One region of the Stenotrophomonas sp. YJH_SMC_81 genome, then DNA from elsewhere that is predicted to be linked to it. Evidence: predicted binding sites of a transcription regulator. Region 1 holds the regulator's gene; each other region holds the start of a gene.
What was found. Region 1 encodes FliA, which starts transcription of late flagellar genes. Its sites were predicted from a motif close to TAAAGTTTNNCNNNCNNNGGCCGATAA; they were not measured.
Positions count from the first base shown of each region.

Region 1 (4,978 bases):
ACAGGCGTACATGGCCCATCCGCGGCTTGCCCTGTGCTTCGCGCAGATCGGGCATTTCCACGCCATGGTCGATGGCGTTGCGGACCAGGTGCACCAGCGGGTCGGCCAGCGCTTCGACCAGGTTGCGGTCGAGCTCGGTCTCGGCACCGATCAGCTCCAGGTCCACTTCCTTCTTCAGCGAGCGGGCAACGTCTCGGGCGACCTTGGGGAAGCGCGAGAAGACCTTGCCCACCGGCTGCATGCGGGTACGCATCACCGCCGACTGCAGGCGCGCGGTGGCGATGTCCAGGGTCGACACGGCGCGGTCCAGTTCCTCGTCGCGCAGGCGCGCACGCAGGGTCTTGAGCCGGTTGCGTGACAGCACCAGTTCGCCGATCAGATTGACGATCGCGTCCAGGCGCTTGGTGTCCACGCGCACGGTATGTTCGGCTTCGGCCAGCGGCTTGGCGGCCGGCTTGGTCGCCGCTGCAGTTGCCGGTGCGGCCGGTGCGGCCAGTGGGCGTGGTGCCGCGATCGGTGCGGGCGCTACCGCAGCGATGGGCTTGGCGCCGGGTGCGGCGCCACCGTGCAGCTGGTCGAGCAGGGCTTCGAACTCGTCTTCGCTGATCAGGCCGTCGTCAGCCTTCTTTGCCGGCGCGACCGCAGTCGGTGCGTTGCCGCCGTGCAGCTGGTCGAGCAGGGCCTCGAACTCGTCGTCGGTGATCAGGTCGCTGCCACCCGCAGCGGGAGCTGCTGCGGCGGCGGGTGCAGCCACGGCACCGCCATGCATGTCGAACTGGGCGATCAGCTCCGGCGGCGCATAGCCCGGCTCGGTGCCGGAGGAAACTGCATCCAGCATCGCTTGCAGGTAGTCCAGCGATTGCTGGGCGGCATCGAAGTGATGGGCCTGCAGTACGGCCTGGCCCGCGCGCGCGATGCCCAGCGCTTCTTCGGCGGCGTGGCACAACTCGACCATGGCGGTGACGCCGAGGAAGCCGGCGCCGCCCTTGAGCGTGTGGTAGCCCCGGAACACCGCGTTGAGCTGCTCGGTGTCCTGTGGTGCCTGCTCCAGCGACACCAGCTGTTCGCCCAGGCGATCCAGGATTTCCTGCGCCTCGATGATGAAATCGGCAGTGATGTCGTCGGATACCGCGCTCATGCTTACAGCCCCAGGTCCGACAGCAGGTCGTCGGCGTCGTTCTGCGAGACCGCGTGGCGGTCCAGTCCCTTCAGTGCCGGCCCGGCCAGTTCCGGATCGGTGCGATGCTGTTCCGGCGGCAGGCCGAGCGCGCCGAAGCCCTCGTGCACGCGGCGGACGATGCCGACCACGCGACGGATGATCTGCCCGGTCAGGTCCTGGTAGCTCTGGGTCAGGGCGATCTCGGTGAGGTTGTGGCGGATGCGCTCGAGCTGTGCATCCTGGCCGGGCTGCAGGCCTTCGGCGCGCAGCTGTTCGGTCAGGCTGCGGCATTCCTCGGCCAGGTCCAGGGTGCGGTGCGTCGCCTGTTCGGTCATCGCCACCACGTGGTCCAGGCGTGCGCAGGCATCGTCCAGTTCGCCGGCCTCGCTGGGCACGGTCGGCAGTTCACCCAGGGCCTGCCCGAGCTCGCGGGCCAGCCGCGAGAGGCCGCTCATCATCGGCTGCGTGCGCAGCGCGACCAGTCCGTCGATGCGTTGCCGCCAGGCGGTTTCGTCACCGGACTCCAGTGCGTCCAGTGCTTCCTGCAGGCGCAGGGCGAGGGCATTCTTGTCGACCGTGGTGTCCATCAGGCGCTGGCCGCCAGGCGTTCGAAGATCTTGCCGAGCTTCTCTTCCAGCGTCTGCGCGGTGAACGGCTTGATGATGTAGCCGTTCACCCCGTTCTGGGCCGCTTCGATGATCTGCTCGCGCTTGGCTTCGGCGGTGACCATCAGCACCGGCAGGGTCTTCAGCTTGGCGTCGGCACGGATCGCCTTGAGCAGCTCGATGCCGGTCATGACCGGCATGTTCCAGTCGGTGACCACGAAATCGAACGGCTGGCTCTGCAGCAGCGACAGCGCGGCATGCCCGTCCTCGGCTTCGGCGGTGTTGGTGAAGCCCAGATCGCCCAGCAGGTTCTTGACGATGCGACGCATGGTCGAGAAGTCGTCCACGATCAGGATGCGCATGTTCTTGTTCAAAGCAGAGTTCCTTTGTTGTTCATTCCGGGCGGCCGGGGGCAGCTGCCTCGGGGATGTTCATTCTTCGAGGCCGGCGTCGACGGCCTCGAATACCTTCAGCCGGCCGCGCAGGCGCAGCACCGCCTGGCCGTGGATCTGGCAGACCCGCGACTCGCTCACGCCGAGCACCGCGCCGATCTCCTTCAGATTGAGTTCCTGCTCGTAGTAGAGCGAGAGCACCAGCTGTTCGCGCTCGGGCAGATGGCCGATGGCCTTGCCCAGCTCGCGGCCGAACTCGCTGCGCTCCAGCACCTGCTGCGGGGTCGGGCCACCCTGGGCGACCGTGTCCAGCTCGCCCTGGTCCTCGATGCGCGACTCCAGGCTCAGCACCTGGCCACGCGCAGCGTCTTCCATCAGGCGCAGGTACTCGGGCAGTGGCATCTCCATCGCGGCGGCCACTTCGGTGGCGCTGGCGGCGCGGCCGCTGCTCTGTTCCAGGCGGCGGATGGTGGCCGCAGCATCGCGTGCACGGCGGTGCACCGAGCGCGGCACCCAGTCGCCACGGCGGATCTCGTCGATCATCGAGCCACGGATACGGATCGAGGCATAGGTCTCAAACGAGGCGCCCTGGTCGGCGTCGTAGCTGCGCGAAGCCTCGATCAGGCCCATCATGCCCGCCTGGATCAGGTCGTCGACTTCGACGCTGGCCGGCAGGCGCGCGGCCAGATGGTGGGCGATGCGCCGCACCAGGTCCGAGTGCTGGGCGATGACCTCGTTGGCCGCCGAGCGCTGGACTTCCCTGTACTGGGCCGCGCCTTTCATGCCGCCACCCCGCGCTGCTTGAGAATGCGTTCGAGGAAGAACTCGACGCCGCCGCGTGGTTCGGTGGGCGCCTGCCAGCGGGCCGTGCGGCGCGCGATCTCGGTGATGGCCAGTGCGGACGGGCTGGACGGGTAGGCCTTCACCACCGGCTGCTGGCGCTGCACCGACAGGCGCAGCCAGTCATCCTGCGGCACGCAGCCCAGGTAGTTCAGCGAGACATCGGCGAGGAACTTCTCGCAGACGCGGGTCAGCTTCTCGTACAGTACGCGGCCCTCGTTGGGGTCGCGCACCATGTTGGCCACCACCTGGACGCGGTCCACGCCACGTTCGCGCGAGAGCACCTTGATCAGCGCGTAGGCGTCGGTGATCGACGCCGGCTCGTCACAGACCACCACCACGGTGTCCTGCGCGGCCTGGCAGAAGGTCAGCACGCCGTCGGTGATGCCCGCGGCGGTGTCCACCACCATGATGTCCAGCTCGCGTTCCAGCTCGGAGAACACGTTGACCAGGCCGACGTGCTCGGCCGGGGCCAGCTCGGCCATGTGCCGGCGGCCGGACGCGGCCGGGACCACCAGCACGCCGTTCGGGCCTTCGACGATGACGTCGTCCAGCGAGCAGCGGCCGGCAACCAGGTCGGCCAGCGTATAGGTGGGGTTCAAGCCCAGGATCACGTCGATGTTGGCCAGGCCGAGGTCGGCGTCCAGCAGCAGCGTGCGCTTGCCCATGCCGGCCAGCGCCACGGCCAGGTTGGCCGACACGTTGGTCTTGCCCACGCCGCCCTTGCCGCCGGTCACGGCGATGGTGCGCACAGGGCCGAGCGGCTCGCTGCGGGTGGCCGACAGCGGGAAGGTCTTGGTCAGCTTGGCGTACTCACGCGACGGCATGGTTCAACTCCGGGTTGCAGGGCATATCGGCCGCTCGGCGCAAATCTTCAAGGCGAAGTACGAGATTGGCCGCACTGGCCCGGTGCAGGTCGTCCGGAACGTCCTGGCCGTCGGTCACCCAGGTGATCGGCAGGGCGTGGTCCACGGCCACCGACAGGGCGTTGCCGAAGCGGCCGGTTTCGTCCAGCTTGCTCAGCACCAGGCCCTGCAGGTTGGCGGCACCGAAGCGGCGGACCACCTCGTCCATGTCGCCGAAGCTGGTGTTGGCCGGCAGCACCAGCAGGGTGCGCACCTGGCGCGCGGCGCGCAGCCACTGCAGCTGCGCGGCCAGCGCGCGGTCGCGCGGGCCCAGTCCGGCGGTGTCGATCAGTACCAGCTTGTAGTCCTTCAGGCGTTCCAGCAGCTGGTCCAGGTCGGTGCCGCTGTTGGCCTCGTGCACGGCGATGCCGAGCTGCCGGCCGTAGCCATACAGCTGCTCGCGGGCGCCGATGCGGGTGGTGTCGGTGGTGACCAGAGCCACGTCACGCGGCGCGTGCTTCTCGGCGAACCGCGAGGCCAGCTTGGCGATGGTGGTGGTCTTGCCGGCGCCGGTCGGGCCCACCAGCGCGATCACGCCGCCTTCCTCCAGCGGGTCGACCGGGGCAATCGGCAGCTTGCGCGAGATCAGCCCCAGCATCAGGCCGCGGCCTCGGTGCGCCTCGGTCTCCAGCGGAATCTGCATGGCGACGTCGCGGGCCAGGCCAGCATCGAAGCCGTACTCGTCCATCAGGTCCAGCGCGGTGGCGCGCACCGGGCAGCCGCGCAGGCGCTCGTCGGTGAAGCGGTTCATTTCGCGCTCGATCACCTGGCGCATGCCGGCCACTTCCTGGCGCAGCTGGCGGATCTCGGCGTCGTCCTGGGCGACCACGGTCAGGACCGGGGCTGGGGCGAGCGTCGGCGTCGGCGCGGCTTCGACGGTGGCATCGGCCAACGCCGGTTCGCTGACGGCGACCTCCGGCTGCGTTTCGGACAGGGTTGCGGTCGGCAGCGGTGGCGGCTGCACCGCCGGCGCCACGCTTTCGTGATGCGCCTCGTGCGGCGGATCGATCTGGAAACGGGCGCGGTTGGCCGGCGCGACGAGGGCCGGTGCCGGCGCCGGAGCAACGATGGCCTCGG
Region 1 is NZ_JCAFUB010000003.1:325,302-330,279, forward strand. It holds gene AC5P8U_RS07935 (chemotaxis protein CheA) at 1-1,138, opposite strand, end outside; gene AC5P8U_RS07940 (protein phosphatase CheZ) at 1,141-1,746, opposite strand; gene cheY (chemotaxis response regulator CheY) at 1,746-2,138, opposite strand; gene AC5P8U_RS07950 (RNA polymerase sigma factor FliA) at 2,196-2,939, opposite strand; gene AC5P8U_RS07955 (MinD/ParA family ATP-binding protein) at 2,936-3,823, opposite strand; gene flhF (flagellar biosynthesis GTPase FlhF) at 3,810-4,978, opposite strand, start outside.

Region 2 (4,978 bases), on a different contig from region 1:
CAGTTCGCGGCTGAGAAACAGATCGTAGGCTGCACCGCGGCCCACCGCGATGCGCAGCCCCTCGCGGTCGAGGTCGGTCACCTGCTGCGCGGGACTGTCCTCGCGCACCAGATAGGTGCCTTCGATCTCCACGTACGGAGCACTGAAGGCGATGCGGTCGGCACGTGCCGGATCGATGGCCAGGAAGGCCAGATCCCAGCCGTCTTCGCCTGCCGCAGCGACCACCGAGGCTGCGGCATCGTGACAGGTGAAGCGTGCCTGCACACCCAGGCGCTGCGCCAATATCGCGGCCAGCTCCACCGACGGTCCGCGCGGCGAGTGCGCATCGCCCTGCGCCAGCACCGGGTTGCCCAGGTTGATCGCCACGCGCAGGAAGCCCTGCGGTGCCAGCGCACTTTGGTGATCGGCCAGGGACATGCAGGACTCCGCGAGAAAAGGGGCACCCAGCATGCCAGCGCTGCCCTGCAAGGAGTGTCATGCTGCACGACTGCAGGATGGCCTACCTTCCGTTTGCCGACGAGGCCGCAGGTGTGGGCATGGACTTGGAGGTGAGCCTGGAGCGTGGCCGAGATCTGCGAAAGTGAAGGCAACCGGATTGCGTTGCAGGCGCGCACGGTTCCGTAGAGCCGAGCCCATGCTCGGCTGCTGTTGACCCAGCCGCCCAAGCTCAGCCGGGCATGGGCTCGGCTCTACAAGGTCGCGGCGCGTGAGCGCTGCAGCCAGTCGTTGATCGCCGGATCGAGCCGCGGGTCTTCGGGCAACTGCATGCCGAAGCGTTGCTGCAGCACGTCGCGCACGTCGGCAACATCGTGCAGCGGACGCTTGTCCGGTGCCTGGCCGGGGCGGTACTCGGTGTAGTTGCCGCTGCCGATGGTGCGTCGCCAGTCCGGCCCGGTCAGCGACGCGCGCAGTTGGCCAGGGAAGCTGGAGTCGGGATGGGTGCACACGTACCAGTTGCCCACCACGTTGTCGATCGGTGCGGGCACGTGCAGGTCGAAACGGTACATCGCCCGCCAGCCGTCACCGGATTCGGCGTACAGCACGAAATCCCCCTCGCCAGGCAGCCGCTGCAGCAGATAGCGTTCGTGCGGCGTGGCCTGCGGCTGCGGATCATGCAGCCGCAGCGGCACGGTCGGGGTCAGGCTGCCGAAACCGGCATCCACCAGCCAGTCATCGCCGTCCACCTGCACGCGCAGCAGCAGGTGGGTCCGTGCGGTCAGTTCGCCGTCCTGGGCAGCCAGCAGCACGCGCGCGGTCAATGGCTGCGCATCGAAGCCCAGCGCCTGCAGCAGCGACAGCAGGCCCCCATTGAGTTCGAAGCAGTACCCGCCACGGCGCTCGTCCAGCAGCTTGCGCTGCACGCTGTCCAGGTCGATCGGTACCGCATCGCGCAGCAGGCAGCTGAGGGTCTCGAACGGCAGCACTGCGTTGTGGCGCTGCTGCAGCAGGGTCAGGCCGGCCAGCGTCCGCGGTGGCGGTGCATCCAGCTGCAGGCGCTGCAGGTAGCGGGGGACATCGAGCGTCGTCATGGCGGCACCGGGCGGGGAGGAACGTCCACTGTGCTCCCCCAACCGGGGTTGAGGTCAAGCGCGGCGGCGCGGCATAGCGTCAATTGATGCCGGCTTGAGAGAGGAGGGGCTCTGGTTTTTTGCCTCGGGGATTGGGATCAAAAGAAACTCATTACGCTCGTTAGGCTGGATAACTTTCCCAATTGCATCGTAGCTCTGCAGAGGGAACAGGGATACGCGCGTTGTGAAAGCGCCAAGTACTGCGACCGGAACCCCCAGAACGATTCCCGCCCAAGAGCCATGCATGGCGGAAAGCAGGCCTTCAACCCAAAGCATGCTGCCGAACAGATAGAAGATCATGCCAGTAGCACCGGCAGCGTATCGCCAGCGGCGCTCTCGCTTGGGCATGTGAAATTCAATGCTGGTGCCATCCATGCTGCGCCGTGCCAGTGTACTTATGCCCCTGATATGGCGCCATTTGATGCTTGGCGAGTAGCAGCGCATGAGGCTGAAGTAGGCCCGGCGCTCCTCGCGCCCGACCAGGAGGCCATAGCGCCCTCGAAATGCCTCCTGCAATGTGGACTCCTTTACCCAGCTTGCTTCCAGATCATCCTCTGAATGATCCGCGATCTTCAGCAAGTACTCGCGATCCCGATGCTTTGACTCTCTCCAGCGGTGGAAGCTGTCCATAGGAGGTCCGAAGAACCAGCGCACGATGGTTGCGAGGACCACTATGACAGTACCGATCCCGACAGGGATGCCAAGCGTCTGAATCTGACTCAGTACCGTGCTGATGAGCATGGCTGCAGTTGCTCCGAGGTAATTGTGTGAAACGTAGTTCTATCAGTCGGGATTCTCAGGAGATGAGAAATGGAGATGTTCTCTGTCATCGCATCGTCGCTTGTTGCCGGTACAAGAAGCGAGATCGGATCCGCGAGGAAGAAGATTGGACCTAAAGTTTCTTCGCATACGGCCGATACAGGTGCGTCCCTCTACCTGGAGCCTGTCATGTCGGCCGTTGTCCCCCACCTCCGGTCCCTGCGCACGCGGCTTGCGGCGCTGCGCCCGGCGTCCTCCGGCCTGCTGCTGTGGCTGCAACCGCATCGGCTGAGCGTAGCCAACAAGCTCAAGGCGACCTTGTGGGTCTGTGGCCTGGGACTGGTCGCAATCGCAGCCGTCTACGCCTGGACCGGGCATGCCAGCACGCAGGCTGCGCGCAGCCAGGCCAGCTACCAGCGCGGCAGTGACCTCGCCGCGCGCCTGGCCACGCGGGTGGCCGAAGCGCGCCGCCTGCAGATCCAGTATGCACGCAGTTTCGATGATGCCGACCGCGCGCAGCTGCTTGCCACGCAAAAGGCGCTGCAGGACGATCTGCGGGCGCTGCGCACGATGCCGATGGATGCAGGCCGGCGCAAGGCCCTGCAGGCGCTGACCGAAGCTGCAGGCGCGTTCTCGCAGGGTGTTGCCGCCCTGTTCGAACGGGTCGACGAGATGGGCCGTGGTGAGGCCGGCCTCGCCGCGCAGCTGCAACAGGCTGCAGACACGCTGCAGGGGCAGGTGGATGCGCAGCAGCGGGATGCGCTGGCGTTGTCCCTGCAGAAGATGCGGCGGCAGGAGGCACTGCTGCTGCTCGACGGTGATTCCACCCACGCCGACCGCGCCAGCGAAGAAAAGCTGCCGTTCGATCTCGCGCTGGCGGGCCTGCCCGCGGATGCGCAGGACACCCTGCGCACCGGAATGGAGGCGTATCAGACCGCATTGCTGGGGTATACCGCTGCCCGTGTCGGCCTGGATGTGGAAGCGCAGTCGCTGCTGGATACCGCTGCGGGCGTAGCGCCTGCGCTGGCCGCATTCCAGCAGGCACAAGCCGCGGCACTGGCCCGTGCCCAGACCCGCCAGCAGGCTGGTGCGCGCACGATGAGCGTGCTGTTTGCATTGACCGTGCTGCTGGTCGCCGGTGTGCTGATCACCAGCCTCGTGCTGGTGCTGCGTGCAGTGCGCCAGCCGATCCAGGACACCCTGCACTTCGCCAGCGACATCGCCGACGACCGCCTGGACACCACCCTGCGCGTCTACAACGCCAACGACGAGATCGGCCAGCTGGCGCAGCGCCTGGTCGACATGCAGCAGCGCCTGCGCGCGCGTATCGAGACCGAGCGTGCCGTGGCGCGCGGCAACACCCGGGTGCGCCAGGCATTGGACAGTGCGCAGACCGGTTTGATGGTGATCGATGCGGAAGGGCAGGTCGCCTACGCCAACCCGGCACTGCTGCAGCTGCTTGACCTGCGGAACGAAGCGCTGGTGGGCAGCGACGCGGTACGCCTGCATCCGGCGTTGGCCAGCCTGGCCGGCGTGCGCCAGCGCGAAGAGCGCGAGATCGGCCATGCTGGCACGCGTTACCAGCTGATTGCCAACCCCGTCATCGATGAAGGGCAATTCCTCGGCGTAGCGGTGGAATGGCGCAGTCGTGCGCTGGAGACCCTGCTGGAAACCGAGGTCGCTGCGCTGGTCGATGCTGCAGCACACGGCGACCTGCACGGTCGCATCGCGCTGGAGGGCAAGCAGGGCTTCGTGCGCACGTTGTCGACCAGCATCAACCGCCTGCTGGCGACGTTTGAAACCAACCTCGGCGACCTGCAGGCATTGCTGGCCGCGCTGGCCCGTGGTGACCTCAGTGTGCGCATGGAGGGTGAGCTGCAGGGCGTGTTCGCGCGCATGCGCGATGATGCCAACGCGACGGTCGCTCAGCTGGGCCGCATCGTCACCCGCATCCAGCACGCCACCTCCAGTATCGATACCGGCGTTGGCGAGATCGTTGCCGGTCATCAAGATCTGTCACAGCGCACCGAGCAGCAGGCCGCGAACCTGGAAGAGACCGCCGCTTCCATGCACGAACTGACCGATACGGTCGGTCGCAATGCTGATGCCGCAGGCCGTGCCGACGCGCTGGTCAAGGGTGCGGCTGCGGTGGCGCAGCGCGGCGGCGAGGCTGTCGGTCAGGTGGTGGCGACCATGCAGGGCATCAGCGAGGCATCACGCCGCATCGGCGACATCACCCAGCTGATCGACGGCATCGCCTTCCAGACCAACATCCTGGCGCTGAATGCTGCGGTGGAAGCGGCGCGTGCCGGTGAGCAGGGCCGCAGTTTCGCCGTGGTGGCCGCGGAAGTGCGCCTGCTTGCACAACGCAGCGCAGAGGCGGCCAAGCAGATCAAGGGCCTGATCGAGGATTCGGTGGCGCGTGTGGGACAGGGCAACCAGCAGGCCGAACAGGCCGGCATCACGATGGGCGAGATCGTCGGCAGCGTGCAGCAGCTGGCCGAGCTGCTGGCGGGTATCCGCAGTGCGTCGCAGGACCAGCATGCCGGCATCGCACAGGTGAACCAGACCATCGTGCAGATGGAAGCCAGTACCCAACGCAACGCCAGCCTGGTGGAAGAGGCCGGTGCCTCCACGGCGCAGATGCAGGT
Region 2 is NZ_JCAFUB010000002.1:207,016-211,993, forward strand. It holds gene AC5P8U_RS04555 (ABC transporter substrate-binding protein) at 1-417, opposite strand, end outside; gene AC5P8U_RS04560 (arylamine N-acetyltransferase family protein) at 690-1,529, opposite strand; gene AC5P8U_RS04565 (hypothetical protein) at 1,584-2,309, opposite strand; gene AC5P8U_RS04570 (methyl-accepting chemotaxis protein) at 2,517-4,978, shown strand, end outside.
Region 2: a site for FliA is predicted at 2,462-2,488, ahead of AC5P8U_RS04570 (methyl-accepting chemotaxis protein). Genes of this name have one in related genera too.

Region 3 (4,978 bases), on a different contig from region 1:
CACTGGTCTCGTTGCGGGCCAGGCGGTAATCCAGCAGGGCCACGTCAGGAGTGCTCTGCTCCAGCAGCCGCAGGGCCTCGGACACACTCGCTGCGAGGCCAACCACGACCGCACCGGCATGCACCAGCTGCATCTGCAGCAGGGCCGCACTCATTTCGTCGTTCTCGACCACCAGCACCCTCAGGTCCTGCAACACTGTCATCGGCTACCGCTCCTGGAGGCAATTGCACGCTGGGAGTATAGCTATCAAGGGGCCAATGCCGACAGGAACCGCCCTCATAGGCCCTCCTACTATGCATCGCCTGCCGACCTCGGTTACACTCGTACGCTGCCTGCCGGTGTGGCGGAATGGTATACGCAGCTGACTCAAAATCAGCCGGGGGTGACCCCATGAAGGTTCGAGTCCTTTCACCGGCACCACAGCATCAAAGGCCAGGTCCGTGATCTGGCCTTTTGCTTTTCCCGGGCCAGAGCGCCGACACTGGCGAAGATGCCCCAGCATGCCCTGCCCGCGCGATTGCCCCTCCTGCGGGCGTCCGACGCCGTCGCCTCGTCCCACTACCTCTCGCTGCCGGGCGTGATCGAGCACACCAGCTGGGGCCACGTTTCCGAACGGGCGATGGCGCTGCAGATCGCCCGCCATCTGCCTGACGCATCCGATCAGCGCTGGCGCTGGGGACGCCAACAACCTGCAGGCGGTCGCCGCGATCCTCGACGGCTGCCCGCAACGCAGTGATGACCTGCTGGCCCGCGACGGCGGCGAGGAATTCATCGCCACCCTGCGAGCGCCTGCGCGCCGCCGTGGAAACCGCCGCCCTGCCCGCCGCTGAGGCCCATGTGACCATCAGCATCGGCGTAGCCTGGCAGGCCGCGCATGAGCAGGCCGAGCCACGAGGCCGGGGAACAGCACTCCGACCGCCGGGCCTAGACCGCACGCAGCACCGCCGCGCCGTGCAGGTGCCCCGCGCCACCCTGCACGCGGAAGCTGGCCACGGTCTGCAGAAGCTGCGCTGACTGCTCCTCCATGCTGCGCGCCGCGGCCGAGGCTTCCTCGACCAGCGCAGCGTTCTGCTGGGTGCCCTGGTCGATCAGATCGACAGCGTGGTTCATCTGCTGGATGTCGTCGCTCTGCTGCTGTGCGGCCGTGCTGATCTCGGACATCAGGTCACTGACCCGGCGCACGTTGAGCACGATCTCGTCCATGGTGCGGCCGGCGCTCTCAACCTGCGCGGTGCCGGCGCCGACATTGGCCACCGACGCATCGATCAGCTGCTTGATCTCCTTGGCGGCACTGGCCGAGCGCTGCGACAGTTCGCGGATCTCGGTGGCGACCACGGCGAAGCCACGCCCGTGTTCGCCCGCACGCGCGGCTTCCACCGCGGCGTTCAAGGCAAGGATGTTGGTCTGGAAAGCGATGCCGTCGATCACGCCGATGATGTCGACGATGCGCCGCGAGGATGCGTTGATCACCGCCATGGTCTCGACCACTTCGTGCACCACGTTGCCGCCACGCGCAGCGACATCGGCAGCCCCACCGGCCAGCTGACTGGCCTGCCGTGCGTTGCTCGCGGTGCGCTGCACGGTCTCGGCCAGGCCCTTCATCGACACCGCGGTCTCCTCCAGCGACGCTGCCTGCTGCTCGGTGCGCTGCGACAGATCGCTGTTGCCCTGCGCGATCTCGGTGGCACCGACGGCGATGGTGTCGGCGGCGAACTTGATCTGGCCGATGATCGCAGCCATCGCCTCGACCAGCGAATTCACGCCTTCGCACAGCTCGGCGATCGGCCCGTGCTTGTCGGCGGTGGCCACGCGCCGGGTCAGGTCGCCCTCCTTCGCGGCCGCCACCACTTCACGGGTCTGCGCCACGGCGCGCTGCATGGCCTGGTTCTCATGCACCTGCGCGGTGATGTCGGTGGCGTACTTGACGACCTTGAACGGCTTTCCATTGAGATCCAGGATCGGGTTGTAGGACGCCTGGATCCAGACCTCGCGCCCGCCCTTGCCGAGGCGCCGGTACTGGCCGGCATCGTATTCGCCACGGCCGAGCTTCTCCCAGAACTGGCGATACTCGGCACTGCCACGATACTCGGGCTCGACGAACAGCGAGTGGTGCTGGCCACGCACGTCGTCCAGGCTGTAGCCGGTGGCGGCCAGGAAGTTGTCGTTGGCCGAAAGGATGCGACCGTCCATGCCGAACTCGATCACCGCCTGCGACTTGTCGATCGCCGCCAGCTGCCCGGCCGAGTCGGCCGCCTGCAGCTTCTGCGCGGTGATGTCGGTGGCGAACTTGACCACCTTGTAAGGCCGCCCCTGCCGGTCCAGCACCGGGTTGTACGAGGCCTGGATCCAGATCTCGCGCTGGCCCTTGCCGAAGCGCCGGTACTGGCCAGCGTCATATTCGCCACGCCCCAGCCGCGCCCAGAAGTCGCGGTACTCGGCGCTGCGCGCCTGCTCGGGATCGACGAACAGGGAATGATGCTTTCCCTGGATCTCCTCCAGCCGGTAGCCCATCGCCTGCAGGAAGTTGTCATTGGCCTGCAGGATGGTGCCATCGAGGGCGAACTCGATGACCGCCTGAACCCGGTGCAGCGCCGCGACCTGGGCTTCCAGCTCGGCACGGCCGTCGGACACGGCCTCCGCGCCGGTGCGGTGCTGGGGCGCCAGCGCGCCCAGCAGGGCACGCCACGGCGACCAACGGGTATGCAGCTCGGCCGGTGCCTGCGCGCCCGCCGTGAAGCCTGGAATGAGCATTGTCTGATCCTCGGTGTCCGGTAAGCGGTTGCGACCCGACGGGCGGGATGCCCGGCGGCAACTTCAGGTGCCAGGGACTACAGGTGCCGACCGGCACCTCTCGAGCGACTGCCACGAACGTCTGCTGCGGGTGCGATCGGCATCTGGGAGCGGCGGAACACACAGCGCGGGCCGACCATCGGGGACGGCCTGGGGTCCTGCGGCGGGTGACTGGAGCGGGATCCAGAGGGAGTATCGGCGAGGCGATCGGTGGCTTTAGCCGGATTACGCGACGTCCGTCGCAACTTCAGATGCGGCTGCAGGGACGCGGTAGACAATCGCGATGTACTTCACATTCTGCTCACGCTCGGCGGGGCAAGGGTTGTCGTCACGGAACATATCGCGCGTTGCCGCCGTCACTGGGCATAGCCTTGCCCGGCACGCCGATGCAGTTCAAGCCCAAAAGGTTTGCATGACCAACGGGCGATTCCATGGCAGGTGAAAATGGCCAGCATGCAGCGAACCGCAGGACGCTCACTGACACGGAGATCGCATGTTCCCACGCTTGGCCAGCTTCCTGATCCTGGGCCTGTGCAGTACCGGCGCCCTCGCTGCCGATGCCACCTATCGGCCCGCCTTCCAGCCGGACCAGCTGAAGGGGCCGCCTGCAGGGCGACCGAACGAGGTGCTGGTACTGGGCACCGCCCACCTGTCCGGCCTGCCAAAGTCCTTCCAGCCCGCCTTGCTTGAACCGTTGCTGCAGCGACTGGTCGCCTGGAAGCCCGGGCTGATCGCCACCGAAGACCTGTCCGGCCTCCAGTGCGATTCCATGCGTCGCTACCCGGAACGCTATGCGGAGAGCGTGGCCACCTACTGCTTCGACACCACCGCTGCGCAGGCTGCCACCGGCCTGGACGTGCCTTCAGCGAACGCCCAGGCCGAGCGACTGCTTGCGACATGGCCGGACGAGCCGACGCCCGCCCAGCGTCGTCGGCTCGCCGCATTGTTCCTGGCTGCGGGCGAACGCGGCTCGGCGCAGGTGCAATGGCTGCGCCTGCCTGCGTCCGAGCGCAAAGCCGGCGATGGGCTGACGCCGGCCCTGGTCGAGATCCTCGGCAAAGGCCTGGTCCGCCGCAATGAAACCAGCCTGATCGCCGCCGTCGTTGCCGCCCGCCTCGGGCATGAACGGCTGTGGGCCGTGGACGACCACACGGCCGATTCTCCCACACCGGCAGAGGATAAGGCGGCGGCCAGTGCAGCCATCACCGGTGCCTGGAACAATACGTACTTGCGGGCGCGACGGGAGGCCGATGAACGCCTCGTGGCCAATCTGGACAAGCCCGGCGGCGTCATGGCGCTGTATCGGGATTACAACAGCCCGGCGGCAGCGATGGCAGCGTACCAGAGCGACTTCGGCGCGACGCTCGTCGAGCCGTCCTCCAAGGCGTTCGGCCGGATGTATGTCGGTTACTGGGAAACCCGCAACCTGCGCATGGTCGCCAACATCCGCGACGTGCTGGGCCTGCACCCTGGCAGCCGAATGCTGGCCATCGTCGGTGCCTCGCACAAGGGCTACTACGAGGCCTACCTCAATCAGATGCACGACGTGCAGCTGGTCAGTACGGACACGGTATTGCGTTGACCAGGATAGGTGCACGCGATGCGCTGGCACTATCCTGCAAGGCCCGTCTGCAGGTGCCGACATGCTGAAAGTGATCGCCGAGGATTTCATCCATCCCGATGCGGTGGACACCGTGCTTCCCCTGTACCGCGAGCTGGTCGCATGCACGCGGCGAGAGCCGCTCTGCCTCGGCTATGAACTGTTCGTCGACCAGAAGGACCCCGGGCATTTCGTCTTCATCGAGCAATGGCCGGACCGCGACGCTCTGGATATCCATTGCGCCAGCGAGCACTTCCAGCGTCTGGTGCCTCAGATCAACGCGTTCCAGCGCGCACCGTGCCGGGTCCTGCTGATGGACGCGGCACGGGTGTAGTGCCGGAAGCGAGACGCCCGCCGTCGCCGCGGCCATGCCGCCACAGCAACACGCAGGCCGCAACCGTGCAGGCCAGGCTCAGGACCAGCAGCGCGACCGCGCCTTGCTGCAGCACGGGCAACAACGCCTGCGCGTACGGGTCGCCGCGCAGCTGTTCGGCGCGCAGGCAGGTGGCCAGCGCCAGGCACCAGCCGATCAGGGCCGGAATGAACATGCGTACCGCAACCGGGTTCCAGACATTCATGGGTTCACCT
Region 3 is NZ_JCAFUB010000009.1:125,103-130,080, forward strand. It holds gene AC5P8U_RS16740 (response regulator) at 1-202, opposite strand, end outside; tRNA gene AC5P8U_RS16745 (tRNA-Leu) at 335-420, shown strand; gene AC5P8U_RS16750 (hypothetical protein) at 491-736, shown strand; partial or broken gene AC5P8U_RS16755 (nucleotidyl cyclase domain-containing protein) at 690-897, shown strand; gene AC5P8U_RS16760 (methyl-accepting chemotaxis protein) at 925-2,751, opposite strand; gene AC5P8U_RS16765 (DUF5694 domain-containing protein) at 3,284-4,372, shown strand; gene AC5P8U_RS16770 (putative quinol monooxygenase) at 4,434-4,724, shown strand; gene AC5P8U_RS16775 (hypothetical protein) at 4,666-4,968, opposite strand.
Region 3: a site for FliA is predicted at 2,983-3,009, ahead of AC5P8U_RS16760 (methyl-accepting chemotaxis protein). Genes of this name have one in related genera too.